Regions from separate parts of the Asaia sp. Ae19-3 genome, predicted to be linked through region 2. Evidence: riboswitches for the same ligand, from Rfam matches in the RefSeq annotation. Region 2 holds a riboswitch; each other region holds the start of a gene.

Region 1 (4,163 bases), 2.4 Mb from region 2:
AGTTCGGTCTTTGCCCAGAAAGACGAGAAGGGCCGGGCTATCTGGCCCTTCCTGTTCGACACTGTGCATACCTCTGCCGCCTGCCTGAAAAGCCTCGACCATAGCTGGAAAGGCACGCAGGCAGCATGGAGTGAGTGGGATAGCTGGGTACCGCACAAGACACCCATGACCATGGGATATTTCACCCGCAAGGAAATTCCCTATTACTATGCTTTGGCCGATGCCTTCACGATCTGCGACGCCTATCACGCCTCGATCTTCGGGCCGACCAATCCAAATCGTCTCTATTTCTTCACCGGCACGAACGGGCTCGCCGTCGGTTCAGCGGGCAAGCAGGCAGTCGAGAATGTCGATGACGGCAACTGGTCTGCTGACATGGCCCATGACAACCCGAAATTCACGCCTTTCGACTGGACGACCTACCCTGAACGACTGCAAGAGGGCGGTGTCACCTGGAAATTCTACCAGGAATACGACAATTTCGGCGACAACCCCCTCGCCTCGTTCCGCCAGTTCCGCAACCTCGACCGCAAGGACTGGCGCTATCTGAACGCCCGCGCCATCGCTCCCGGCTCGAACAAGGAGAACATGCACGAGCTTGAAGGACGTTACCTTCTGGATGCTTTCGAGCATGATGTTGCAGGCGGCACCCTGCCACAGGTCTCGTGGATCGTTCCGCCAGCTGCCCTGTCGGAACATCCCGAAGCCCCCCCCGGCTTTGGCGAGCATCTGATCTCGAAACTCATCGACATCTTCGTCCGTCACCCCGAGACCTGGGCCAAAACAGTCTTCATTCTGAATTACGATGAGAATGACGGCTTTTTCGACCATGTGCCACCGCCTGTCCCTGCGCTTGCGGGGCAAGGCAGCACGACTGTTTCATCCGCAGGTGAGAGCTATCATGGCGAGCCTGTGGGTCTCGGGCCGCGCGTGCCTGCGCTGATCATCTCTCCCTGGACAAAGGGGGGATGGGTCAATTCGCAGGTATTCGACCACACCTCGATCCTGCAATTTCTCGAAAAGCGTTTTGGCGTCGCATGTCCCACCATCACCCCCTGGCGGCGTGCTGTCTGTGGCGATCTGACCTCCGTCTTCGATTTTTCGAAACCCGACGCTGAATGGTCGGCAGAGCTTCCCAATACCGACGACTATCTGCCACAGACGCGTCTATCCTGCGCGCATCCGCCGCCGCTCGTGCCGTCACACGGAAGGCTGCCCGTGCAGGAAACGGGGCAGAGGCCGAGCCGCGCCCTGCCCTATCGCTTTGCCGTCACCACCCATGCCGATGATCCGACAAAACTCACTTTCAGTAATACCGGCAGACAAGGTGTCGTCTTCCGCATTCGCCAGACGGGCATGGCTAGCCAGCATCTGACCGTACCCGCAGGCACGATCAGCCTGTTCGCCTGCGCGCCTGAGGGGGTGGTCGAGATCTACGGACCAAACGGTTTTTACCGCCTCCATCGTCCCGCAAGCGGCGTGGCCCTGCTACAGGAGGAAGGAGAGAACAGCTTGCGCCTCGTCTTCACGGTATCAAACCCAGCCAGCAAAGAGGCGGTCCTGAGTAATCTCTATAACGGCAGGAGTGAAGCGCGTCCTTTCAAGTCCGATACGCAACGCGTCGAGATTGTCGATCTGGGCCCCAGCCAGAACTGGTATCACCTGGAATTGAGAGACCAGGCGGGCACGGTTCTGCTCGCACTGGCCGGACATGTCGAAAACGAATCACCGTCCCATTCTGATCCCCATATGGCCAAAAGCCCGACAAACCCGAGCTGAGAAGAGGCGCGTGTCATTTGGGTTACGCGAGCGTTACAAGAGACCTGCGTCAGCTACGCTCCTGATTGACAGGGCGTGCGCGGGCAGTAGGGTCGCGCGCGATGGTTCCCGCTCGCCGGGATGAAAAGGGAACATGGTGCGATGCCATGACTGCCCCCGCAACTGTAGGTGAAGAGAGCACTGACAAGGGCCCTTGCGGCCCGGCCACTGGGTTTATCCCCCCGGGAAGGCACGTTGTTGCTCGGTGACGCACAAGTCAGGAGACCTGCCATCATCCATGGTCACGGACGAGAACTGATGGGCGGGGTGTCCCGGAAGTGGCGGGTGCAAATCTGCCCATCGTAGTGACGTGAACAGACCGGATAGATCCGCCACCATGCGCCCTTTGCGCCCCTTCAGATCGCTTCTTCTCTCAGGGCTTCCCCTGCTCTCCCTCCCTCAGGCCGTCGCGCAGGATCAGGGAGCGAATGATGAATACATTACCGCCCACGGGCAAAGCACCGGGCTCAATGCCCGGCCTGCCATCGGTGGCAGGCTCGGCCTGAGCCTGCAGCATAACCCGGCCTCGATTGCGGTGATTGACCAGAAAATCATCTCGCAGCGCGGTTATGCCCAGGCCGAACAGGCTGCCGATTTTGCACCGGGCGTCACTTCTGGCGGGTCACCGGGCAACCCGGCGCAGCTCATGATGCGCGGGTTCAGCGGTAATCAGATCCTGATCCTGCGCGACGGGTTCTATTTCGGCCCCACCACCATGGTGAACCGGCCGCTGAACGCCTTCAATCTAGAGGCAGTTGAGGTTCTCAAAGGGCCGTCTTCCGTTCTTTATGGACAAGGCGCTGTGGGTGGCACGGTTGATATGCGCACACGCAGCCCCGACCCGGATCATGCGCATCTGGACACGCTGGTTTCCTATGGCAGCTTCAACACCTGGAACGCAGGCATTGGCGGGTCGATCCCGCTGTCACCGACGCTGGCCATACGCAGTGATTTCAGCCGCACCTCGTCAGATGGCTTCGTCAAGGGCGCTGATCCGCACAGCAATGACTGGACGACGACCCTGCTCTGGCATCCGTCACAGAATTTCTCGGCCCGACTGGGGATGGATTACCTGACAGATGAGCTTTCCACCTATTACGGCGCCCCTCTGGTGCCGGGCTCTGCCGTTCAGGATCAAGCCAGGGGTCTTCTGCATTCATCGAGCGGGCTGGTTGTCAGCAAGGCCTCGCTCTGGCGCAATTACAATGTTGCCAACCCACGAGCGAGTTCGGTCAATGCTACGCCGACCCTGCATCTGAACTGGATCGTGAACGACCGGCTCACTCTGCATGACAAGGCCTATTTCTCCTATGCCAAACGGCGGTGGGACAATGCCGAGACCTACAGCTATATCGGTAGCGAAGGCGCAGTCGATGCCAGTAATGCCCCAATCGAGCCGGGGCGGATCGGGCGTGACCGGTTCTATGTCTATCAGAACCAGCATCAGGTCGGTGATACGATTGACGCCCGCTTTGACTCCACGTTTTTCGGGTTGAAGAACCGTCTGGTGATTGGAGGAGACGCCTATTATCTGCGCTTCATCCGCAATCGTGGTTTTCCCGACGCCAGCTATGCCGACAGTGTCTCGCTGACTGACCCGGAAGGCGGCGCATTGGGCAATTTCGCCGGGGAGTATCCTTACCGCAAATCGCCAACCACCCTGATCGATGCCGGGCTCTTTCTGGAAGACACGCTTTCACTGACCCGTACTCTGCGTCTGGTCGGCGGATTTCGCTATGACTGGCTCTCGCTCGACCGCAAGAACTACAATCAGAATGGGCAATTCAACGCGGCAACGAGCTTCAAGGGCCATTACAACCCTGCCAATTTCCGTATCGGCCCGGTTTACGACATTCTGCCCAATGTCAGCCTCTATGGTGTGTATACGACTGCAGAAGATCCGCCAGGCTCAAACCTGTTCCTTGCCAACAAAGGGCAATTCAGCCGTCTGAGCCATTCGCGTCAGGGGGAAATCGGCGTGAAGGCAAGTACGCTTTCGGGCCGGCTTGTTACCACACTCTCCCTCTTCGATATCCGACGCACTCGGGTTCTGGTTCAGACAGGTCAGGATTCTGTCTCGACCGCCGGAAGCCAACATTCGCGTGGGGTAGAGGGTCAGGCCGATTGGCGTCTCGACCGCCATTGGAGCCTGTCAGGCAATGTTGCCTATACAGATGCGCATTACGGCACATTCTATCCCGATGCCGCGACAGACGCCTCAGGCAATCAGGTGCCCAACGTACCTGCGGTAACCGCCAATCTCTGGGCTGTATGGTCTTCGGCGCTGGACCTGCCTGTCGATCTCGGCGCAGGCATGCGCTATGTCTCTGCGCGCAAGGGCGATT
Region 2 (4,163 bases):
CCCGCGGCCTGCCTGTGTTCATCGCGAAAACGTGAGGTTTAGTTCCGTGGCAAAGGATATCAGGGGTGAAAACCCCTGATATCCGGATCATCAATCAGGCTGAGCGGATCAGTTTGTGATTGACGAATTCCTCGATCCCGTTCGAAGAAAGCTCACGGCCATAGCCGGAATTCTTGACACCACCGAAGGGCAGCTCGGGAGCGGTGCCTGTCGGCTCGTTGATGAACACCATGCCGGTCTCGATGCGTTCGGCAAGCTTGCGGCCACGCTCGACATCGCTGGTATGGATCGAGCCACCCAGACCGTAAGGCGAGTCATTGGCCAGTGCGATGGCGGCATCGTCGTCAGCCACGGGGTAGACGATGGCGGCCGGACCGAAGATCTCTTCGTAGAAGATCGGGTTATCCTTGGTCACGCCGGTCAGCAGCGCTGCCTGCATGAAGAAGCCTTCGCGGTCGAGCTGCTTGCCGCCCACGACCAGCTTCGCACCGTTAGAGACGGCCTTTTCGACCTGGCTCAGGGCCAGCTTCATGGCGTTTTCGCTGCTCATCGGCCCATGGGTCACGCCCTGTTCCAGTGGGTCGCCATAGCGGAACTCGGCGATGGCATCGGAGAGACGACGGACGAACTCGTCGGCAAGCGATTCATGCACGATCATGCGTTTGGCTGCTGTGCAGACCTGACCGTTATTGGACATGCGACCGGCAACAGCGTTGGGGATCACCTCATCCAGATTGGCGTCTTCGAGCACGATGAACGGGTCGGAACCGCCAAGCTCAAGCGTGGTCTTCTTGAGCGCCTTGCCTGCCTGGGCGGCGACCGCGCTGCCCGCACGCTCGCTCCCTGTCAGGGCAACACCGCGGACTTCGGGGCGGGCGATCAGCTCTTCAGATACATCGTTGTCGATGAAGAGATTGGTCCATGCTCCCTTCGGGGCCCCGGCTTCGACGAACAGGGCCTCGAAGGCGAGCGCACATTGCGGTACGCCGGGCGCGTGCTTGGCCAGCACGACATTGCCTGCCATCAGGTTCGGGCCAGCGACGCGGGCGAGCTGGTAATAAGGGAAGTTCCAGGGTTCCACGCAGTAGATGACACCCAGAGACTGGCTCAGCACGGTGGCACGTCCCTTGGCGACTTCAATCTCGCGCGGAGCGAGGAATTTCTCTGCGTTCTCGGCGTAATAGCGCAGGATTTTTGCTGAAAGCTCAGTTTCCGCGATGGATTCCGGCAATACCTTGCCCATTTCGATGGCGATGAGGCGTGCGTATTTTTCCTTGTTCTGCTCAAGGATTTCCGCAGCCTTCAGCACAATGGCCTTGCGCTCGTCAAAGCTGCGATGGCGCCAGTCGCTGTTATAAAACTCGTGGGCAGCCTCGAGTTTCTCGAAGGCCTGGGCCTTGGTGTGAAGCTCGAATTCGCGCTCGGTCTTGCCGGTTGCCGGGTTGATTGTCCGATAAAGGCTCATCGTGATGGCTCCTTTCTTGAGGACCCCCGGCCTCACGGTCGGGTGATCTGCATGGTTTCAGAAAGGCCGAGCCGCGGGATGGTTGCGTGATTTTTTATGCGAAAGACTGTGTCAGCGGGGGCAGGAGCATGGCGATGCAGCGCAGAAAACAGGGAATCAGACAGGGGAATTGGCTTGGCTTTCAGGGCTGTGAGTGGTTACTTCCGTTTCTGTCGAAGGTCTCGCGCAAGCGAGTGAAAAGGGAATGCCGAACGGGCTGGCAGATCCGCTCAGGATCGGGCTTGCGGCGGCAGCTGTCCCCGCAACTGTGAGCGGTGAGTTCCTGCTCGGGCCACTGGGAGCGTGCTTCCGGGAAGGCGCAGGATATGATGACCCGCGAGCCAGGAGACCTGCCTTCGTCTTTGCTGCCATGGCAGCCGGACGGGACGATCCGGCAGCCGGAGACCAGGTTTTGTTCAATCACGCGTTTGAAAGCCCCTTGCGCCACCGGACAGGGATGACGCGCTCATGACGATGGTGAGCGGGGGGATAAACCCGCCTGAGAAAAGCCTGCGTCTGCGTATCTCGATCCTTGGCCTGTGTCTGATACTGGTCAATCTGGGCTTGTGGATCTGGAGCTTCCTCCTGCTGCGTGACAGGCCTCTTCTGCTTGGCAATGCCTTGCTGGCTTATGGTTTTGGCCTGCGTCATGCAGTCGATGCCGATCATATCGCGTCAATCGATAACGTAACGCGTAAGTTCATCCAGATGGGGCGTCAGCCGCTTCTGACAGGGTTCTGGTTTGCCATCGGTCATTCTCTTATCGTTGTGCTGGCGGCGTTGGGAACGGCATTGCTGTCTCAGGCGATGCAGGACCGTTTTGGCGCCTGGCGTGATATCGGCAGCGTGACCGGCACGCTGATTTCAGCCGGCTTTCTGTTTGCGCTGGCGATAACGAATTTCATCGTGCTGCGTGGCGCCTGGCGTGCCTGGCGTCATGTGAAGTCTGGCGGTGCGGTTGAGGAAATCGACATCGATGCGTTGCTGGCCAAGGGGGGGCTGCTGGCCCGTCTGCTGACGCCGCTTTTCAGGCTCGTCTCCAGAAGCTGGCATATGGTGCTGCTTGGCTTCTTGTTCGGTCTGGGCTTCGATACGGCGACAGAGGTGTCCCTGCTCGGCCTGTCTGCCTCTCAGGCCAGTCATGGCGTTTCGGTTGCGACCATCATGATCTTCCCGGCGCTTTTTGCAGCTGGCATGGCCCTGATCGATACGGCTGATGGCGTGCTGATGCTCGGGGCCTATCGCTGGGCGTTTGTCGATCCACTGCGCAAGCTGCGCTACAATATCATCATCACCCTGATCTCGGTCATTGTGGCTGTCGGGATCGGCAGCATCGAAACGCTGAAACTGCTGGGAGACAAGATCGGCTTCGAAGGGCGTTTCTGGCAGCTCGTTTCACTGGTGAGTGACAGTTTCAACCAGATCGGCTTTATCGTGATCGGCCTCTTCGTGCTGGCCTGGATGGCCTCGCTGATCTTTTATCGCGTCGACAGGCGTCGCCGGGGATAAAGTCCGAACCGCCCCATCGACACATGAGTTTGCCTTGCGGCGGCGTCAGAAACTGGCGCCGATACGCATCTGGAAGCTGCGCCCTATCAGGGCTTCATAGTAACGGGTGAGGTTGTAGATGCCGGAATCTTTCGGCAGGGCATCGGTGATATTGTTGATCACGAAATTCGTTGAAAGGTTTTTCGTGATTTCGTAGCCGAGCGAGAGATTGAACTGGGCAAAGGCCGGGCGCTTATTGGCCTCATAACGTGTGGAGGGCACCTGAAGCATGAAAAGGCTCGGCCCGTACCACATCGTCTGCCATTGCGCCGTGAGCGCGCCGCGCTGCCAGGTGGTGTTGAGTGTGAAATTATCCTTGGGCGACGCCGTGCTTCCCGCCAGCAGATAGGTGGTGGAGAGGTAACGCTGCTGGCTTTTGAGGTAATGAACGTAATTGCCCTGCAGATCGACCGTGCCGAAATTGTCGGACAGGCCGAGGCGTCTGAGAGGCAGGATATAATCAAGCGTCGTCTGAAGCGCCTGCGTTTCATAGCTGGCGATATTATAATAGCCGGACTGGAACGAGGTGATCTGTCCGGAGGAATTACGCCTGAAGGTCGAGCAGAACGGGTTGCTCTCATAATCGGCGGAATCATAGCAGGCAGCGAGCAGGTTGCTGGCGCTCAGATAGGTAATGGCGTCAGCAACTTTCACATCGACAAACGAGGCCTTCATGTCGAAACCGCGTATGAAATGAGGGCGAAATTCGAGACTGCCTGTAAAGCTTCTGGAATGTTCATTGCGCAGATGCGCATTGCCTCCTGCTGAGCCCGGTAAAGAGTAGGATTCGAAGTTTGACGTGAAATTCCGGGGCAGGCCCGCCTTTGCACAATTGGCAGCGCGCAGGGCCGGATTGGGGCCAGACGTGATGCTGGCGCTCGAGCAGGGGTCGGTTCCGCTCTCATAGGTGGTCGAACGTGGTGAATAGAGTTCACCGACAGACGGATTGCGAACGGAAACGGCGTAGTTGCCGCTCAGTCCGAAATCGCGCATCGGCCACCAGGATGCGCCCGCCATATAGGTCCAGTAGGCACCGGTGATACTGTTATAAGTCAGGCGCCCATTGGCTGTGAGCGAAAGATGATAGATGCCGGGCATATGCATGCCGGGC
Region 3 (4,163 bases), 1.1 Mb from region 2:
CAGGACGCTCGGCGCACGGAGCGAGGCCACATAGATCAGGTCAACGCCAAGACCGGATTCATATAGCGCCTCGGCAAGGGCATCGACCCCGTCGAGATCGGCCGCGAGCAGGTGAGCGCGATAGAATACCAGCAGAACTCGGCTTGTCCGCTCTGTGCCAAGCCGACGATAGACACCGGCGGGCGGCAGGGCCTCGGCAATAGCGCCATCATCCGGCGCCAGCCCGGCAAGGCTGGCCATAAGGGTCAGGGCGCATCGCAGATTGCGGGCGCCCCCCTCACGAAACAGTCCGTCGAGACGCTCCCATTGCGCAATATCGACGTTCGACAGGGCTTTCAGCGCGGGGTTGGGCGTGGCCTCTCCCGTTATGAATGCCAGAGGAATGGACCGTGCACGACAAAGGGCGCGCAGTTCATCCACACCATAGCGCCAGTATTCGGTGCCCCCCAGAAGACGCACCACCACGCAACGCGCCCGGGCAATGGTCTGCTCGAGATAGAGATCGACCGACATCGGGTGGCGCAGGCGAGACAATGTGGCCACGCGCAGGCTGGGGTCCTGCGTGCCATGCACGGCACTCAGCCCGAGCAGATCGCTTTCGGAAAAAGACAGCAGAACGAGATCGGCGGGCTCATGACCGAGATCCTCGGCCATGGCCTGCCCGTCCAGATCATGCGTTTCCCGAAAGAGAAGATGCATGGCTCAGCCAGCGTCGAAGCTGTTTTGCACGGCAATTGGATCGAGCCCATGCAACCCGATCACGACCAGCCTGCCCTCGCCCTGCGCGGCATTGCCCCATGGTTCGAAGGCATGGCGGATGCGACTACCGACTGCCTGCACACCCAGCCGCAGCGATTTCCCGGCGATGGGCGCATAGCCCTTCATCCGCAGCACATCATGCGTCAGCGCCACATGCTCGAGGCGGGCGATGAAACGCTCCACAGTTTCCTGCTCCCTGATGGGCAGAACAAAGCTCGTGAAATCGTCATGCTCGTGTTCGTCAGCGCCATCATGATGGGACGGGCGAGCAGCCAGATCATCTTCGGCAGCAGCAGAAAGGCCGAGCAGCACGGCGGGATCAACCTGACCTTCACGGGCGCGGATAACGCGCACGCGGCGCTTGCGACCAGCGAGAGCCGCCTCCACGCTGGCAAGCGCCGCCTCATCGAGAAGATCGGTCTTGTTCAGCACGACCAGATCGGCGGAATCGAGCTGATCCTCATAGACCTCCTCAAGCGGATTGTCGTGATCGAGTGACTCGTCTTCTTCACGCTGCTTCGCTACGGCCTCAGGGTCATCGGCAAAACGTCCTGCGGCCACCGCCGGACCATCGACAACGGTAATCACACCATCAACCGTCATGCGCGTGCGCACGCTCGGCCAGCCGAACGCCTTGAGCAAAGGCTTGGGCAAGGCAAGGCCCGATGTCTCGATCACGATATGCTCTGGCGGCTGCGGCCGATCGAGCAGCGCCTCCATGGTCGGGATGAAATCATCCGCCACGGTACAGCAAAGGCAGCCATTGGTGAGTTCGACGATATCTTCTTCCGGGCAGTTCGGAATGCTGCATCCACGCAGCGTCTCGCCATCAATGCCCAGCGAGCCGAATTCGTTGACGACGATGGCGATGCGACGACCATTGGACTGCGCGATCAGATGGCGCAGCAGCGTGGTCTTTCCGGCGCCAAGAAAGCCGGTGATGATGGTGACAGGAATCTTGCTCATGAGACGCTTTCCGGAACGGCATGTTGTGGGGCAGGAGCAGCAGGATTCTGGGCAGGAAAACGCCCCAGAATGATATCGCGCAGCGAGTCAGGCCGTCTGGATGGCATGACCGTGCCTGATGCCGAGCGACCATAGGCCTGCGCATAGACAAGCAGGTCTGGCGCCAGTTCAGGACTCAGCTGACCAAGCAGCCATGACCATTTTCCCGGCATGGAGAGAGTCGCGGTGCAGCCCTGCCGGCAGGCAGCGAGACAGCGCACGCTCTCGACTGCGACCAGATCAGGATCTGCCAGTTCGATCAGGGCATCATGCAGGGCCTGCCCGCCTGAGGCGCAGGTCTGGCAGACATGAAAAACGGGTTTGGGCTGCGCGTTCATGACAATCCGGGCTTTTTGCTCATCCCCGCAACAGGGGCCGAAAACAAGGCGCAGTGATGATTGCCGGCGCATGCACCGACCTGTCGCATTCGACAAAATGCAATCCGTCACGATCCGGGCACCCCGCCGGTCCATGAAATCAGCGAACTGACGGCAGGTCTCCTGGCTTGTGATGCCGGTCTCCCGAAATTCCTGCCCCCTTCCCGGAAGAGTTCCAGTGGGATCGTGGCAGGGGTTTGACATCACCTACAGTTGCGGGGGCAGCGCGGGACTGGGGCATCTCTGCCCGGACCCGCTTCCCTTTTCACCCCTTGCGAGGCACCGTCACGCCTGTCCTAGCAGGTTTCGAACACGCCATGCAAAGCGCGAGGCCCTGCCGGTCGATGCATTATTTCCATCTTGAAACATCATGTCTGCCCCCGACATCATGGCGGTCTGGCTCCATGATACGAACGAGGGATGACCCCCATGCCGCATCTTCTCGTTGTCGATGACGATCAGGATATCCTGACGCTGTTGACCAGCTTTCTGCGTAAGCACCAGTACCGCGTCTCGACGGCGGAAGATGGTGAGGCCATGTTCGCCCTGCTTGAGGCCCAGCCGGTCGATCTCGTGATTCTCGATATCATGCTGCGCAATGAAGACGGGTTCAGCCTCTGCCAGCGCCTGCGAACAACATCGCGCCTGCCGGTCATCATGCTTTCGGCAATGGCTGACCATACCGATCGCGTGGTGGGGCTCGAAATCGGCGCTGATGACTATCTGACCAAGCCTTTCGACCAGCGCGAGCTGCTGGCCCGCGTCAAGGCCGTGCTGCGGCGCACCGTCGACCCGGTTGCTCCCAGTTCGCCATCGACGCGACCGGTCCTGTGCTTCGGGGGCTGGCAGCTTGACGTGGCCCGCCGTGAGTTGCGGTCGAGTGAAAACGCACTCGTCATGCTGTCAGGCGGCGAGTTCGACCTGTTGCTTTCCTTTGCCGAGCATCCCCAGCGTGTGCTGACACGCGACCAGTTGATGGACATGGCACGCGGCCCCGATCATGCCGCCTTTGACCGCAGTATCGATGTTCAGGTCAGCCGGTTGCGCCACAAGCTCGAGACCGATCCGAAAAATCCCAGCCTCATTCGCACCGTGCGCAATGGCGGCTACATGTTTGCCACGACGGTCAGACGCGCATGAGCCGAAACCTGTTTCTGGACGACACGATCACGCGTCGTCTGATCGTGACCGTGGCGCTAGCTGCCGGGGTCACCCTGCTGTTGCTTGAACTCTTCTTCCTGTTTGGCGGCCGCTGGACCAAACCGGATATTCAGGAGACCGGACTCCCCGCCCAGGTAGCCACCGTCATCCGCATGACCCAGGCTGCCCCTGCCGCGTCACGACAGGCCCTGACACAAGCTGCGGCGACCGACCAGCTTCGTTTTGGCTGGTATCCCTCCGGCTCGGCCATTGCCACGGCTTTGCTGCATGGACAGTACCGCCCCGCCGAGATCGAACAGGGCTGGGAGTTCCTCAAACCCTATCTGGCGCATCGGCCCGAGAGGCTTGCCGTCTTTCAGGTAGACAATCCGGTCTCGCAACTGCCCGGCCTGCCTTATGACCCCTCGGTTTTTCACGATTCCTATTTTGCGGCGCTGCAATGCGACGACGGAAGCTGGATCCTATGTGTCGCGCTGCAGCGTTTCTGGGGTCTCTATGCCTTTGAACGTCTCTGTCTCGAAGCCGTGCTGCTGTCGCTGTGGATCATCGCTGTTTCCGCCATCGCCTCGCGCCAACTCTCACGCCCGATCGAACATCTGGCCTATGGCGTGCGTAATCTGGGTGCACAGCCCCGCCTGATGCCGCTCAGTGAAGAAGGCCCACGTGAGATCCGGCTGGTGGTGGAAACGATCAACGCAATGCAGGCGCAGATACGCAAATTCGTTACCGACCGCACCACCATGCTCGCAGCCATTTCCCATGATCTGCGAACCCCGCTCACCCGTATCCGGCTGCGCGGTGAATTCATCGACGATACGGACCAGCAGAAGCTGCTGTTTCGCGATGTCGATGAAATGCAGG

The links. A riboswitch is a leader RNA that binds a small molecule or an ion and turns the genes downstream of it on or off. The one in region 2 is predicted to bind cobalamin.
Region 1: linked by a shared signal. The riboswitch ahead of AAID99_RS03525 (TonB-dependent receptor) and the one ahead of AAID99_RS14035 (HoxN/HupN/NixA family nickel/cobalt transporter) in region 2 are both predicted to bind cobalamin.
Region 3: linked by a shared signal. The riboswitch ahead of AAID99_RS08915 (DUF1636 family protein) and the one ahead of AAID99_RS14035 (HoxN/HupN/NixA family nickel/cobalt transporter) in region 2 are both predicted to bind cobalamin.

The regions. Positions count from the first base shown of each region.
Region 1 is NZ_JBCHWF010000001.1:810,994-815,156, reverse strand. It holds gene AAID99_RS03530 (phosphocholine-specific phospholipase C) at 1-1,779, shown strand, start outside; cobalamin riboswitch at 1,865-2,066, shown strand; gene AAID99_RS03525 (TonB-dependent receptor) at 2,156-4,163, shown strand, end outside.
Region 2 is NZ_JBCHWF010000001.1:3,176,056-3,180,218, forward strand. It holds gene AAID99_RS14030 (NAD-dependent succinate-semialdehyde dehydrogenase) at 95-1,465, opposite strand; cobalamin riboswitch at 1,665-1,876, shown strand; gene AAID99_RS14035 (HoxN/HupN/NixA family nickel/cobalt transporter) at 1,973-3,013, shown strand; gene AAID99_RS14040 (TonB-dependent receptor) at 3,059-4,163, opposite strand, start outside.
Region 3 is NZ_JBCHWF010000001.1:2,048,668-2,052,830, forward strand. It holds gene cobN (cobaltochelatase subunit CobN) at 1-699, opposite strand, end outside; gene cobW (cobalamin biosynthesis protein CobW) at 703-1,725, opposite strand; gene AAID99_RS08915 (DUF1636 family protein) at 1,722-2,102, opposite strand; cobalamin riboswitch at 2,238-2,443, opposite strand; gene AAID99_RS08920 (response regulator) at 2,562-3,281, shown strand; gene AAID99_RS08925 (ATP-binding protein) at 3,278-4,163, shown strand, end outside.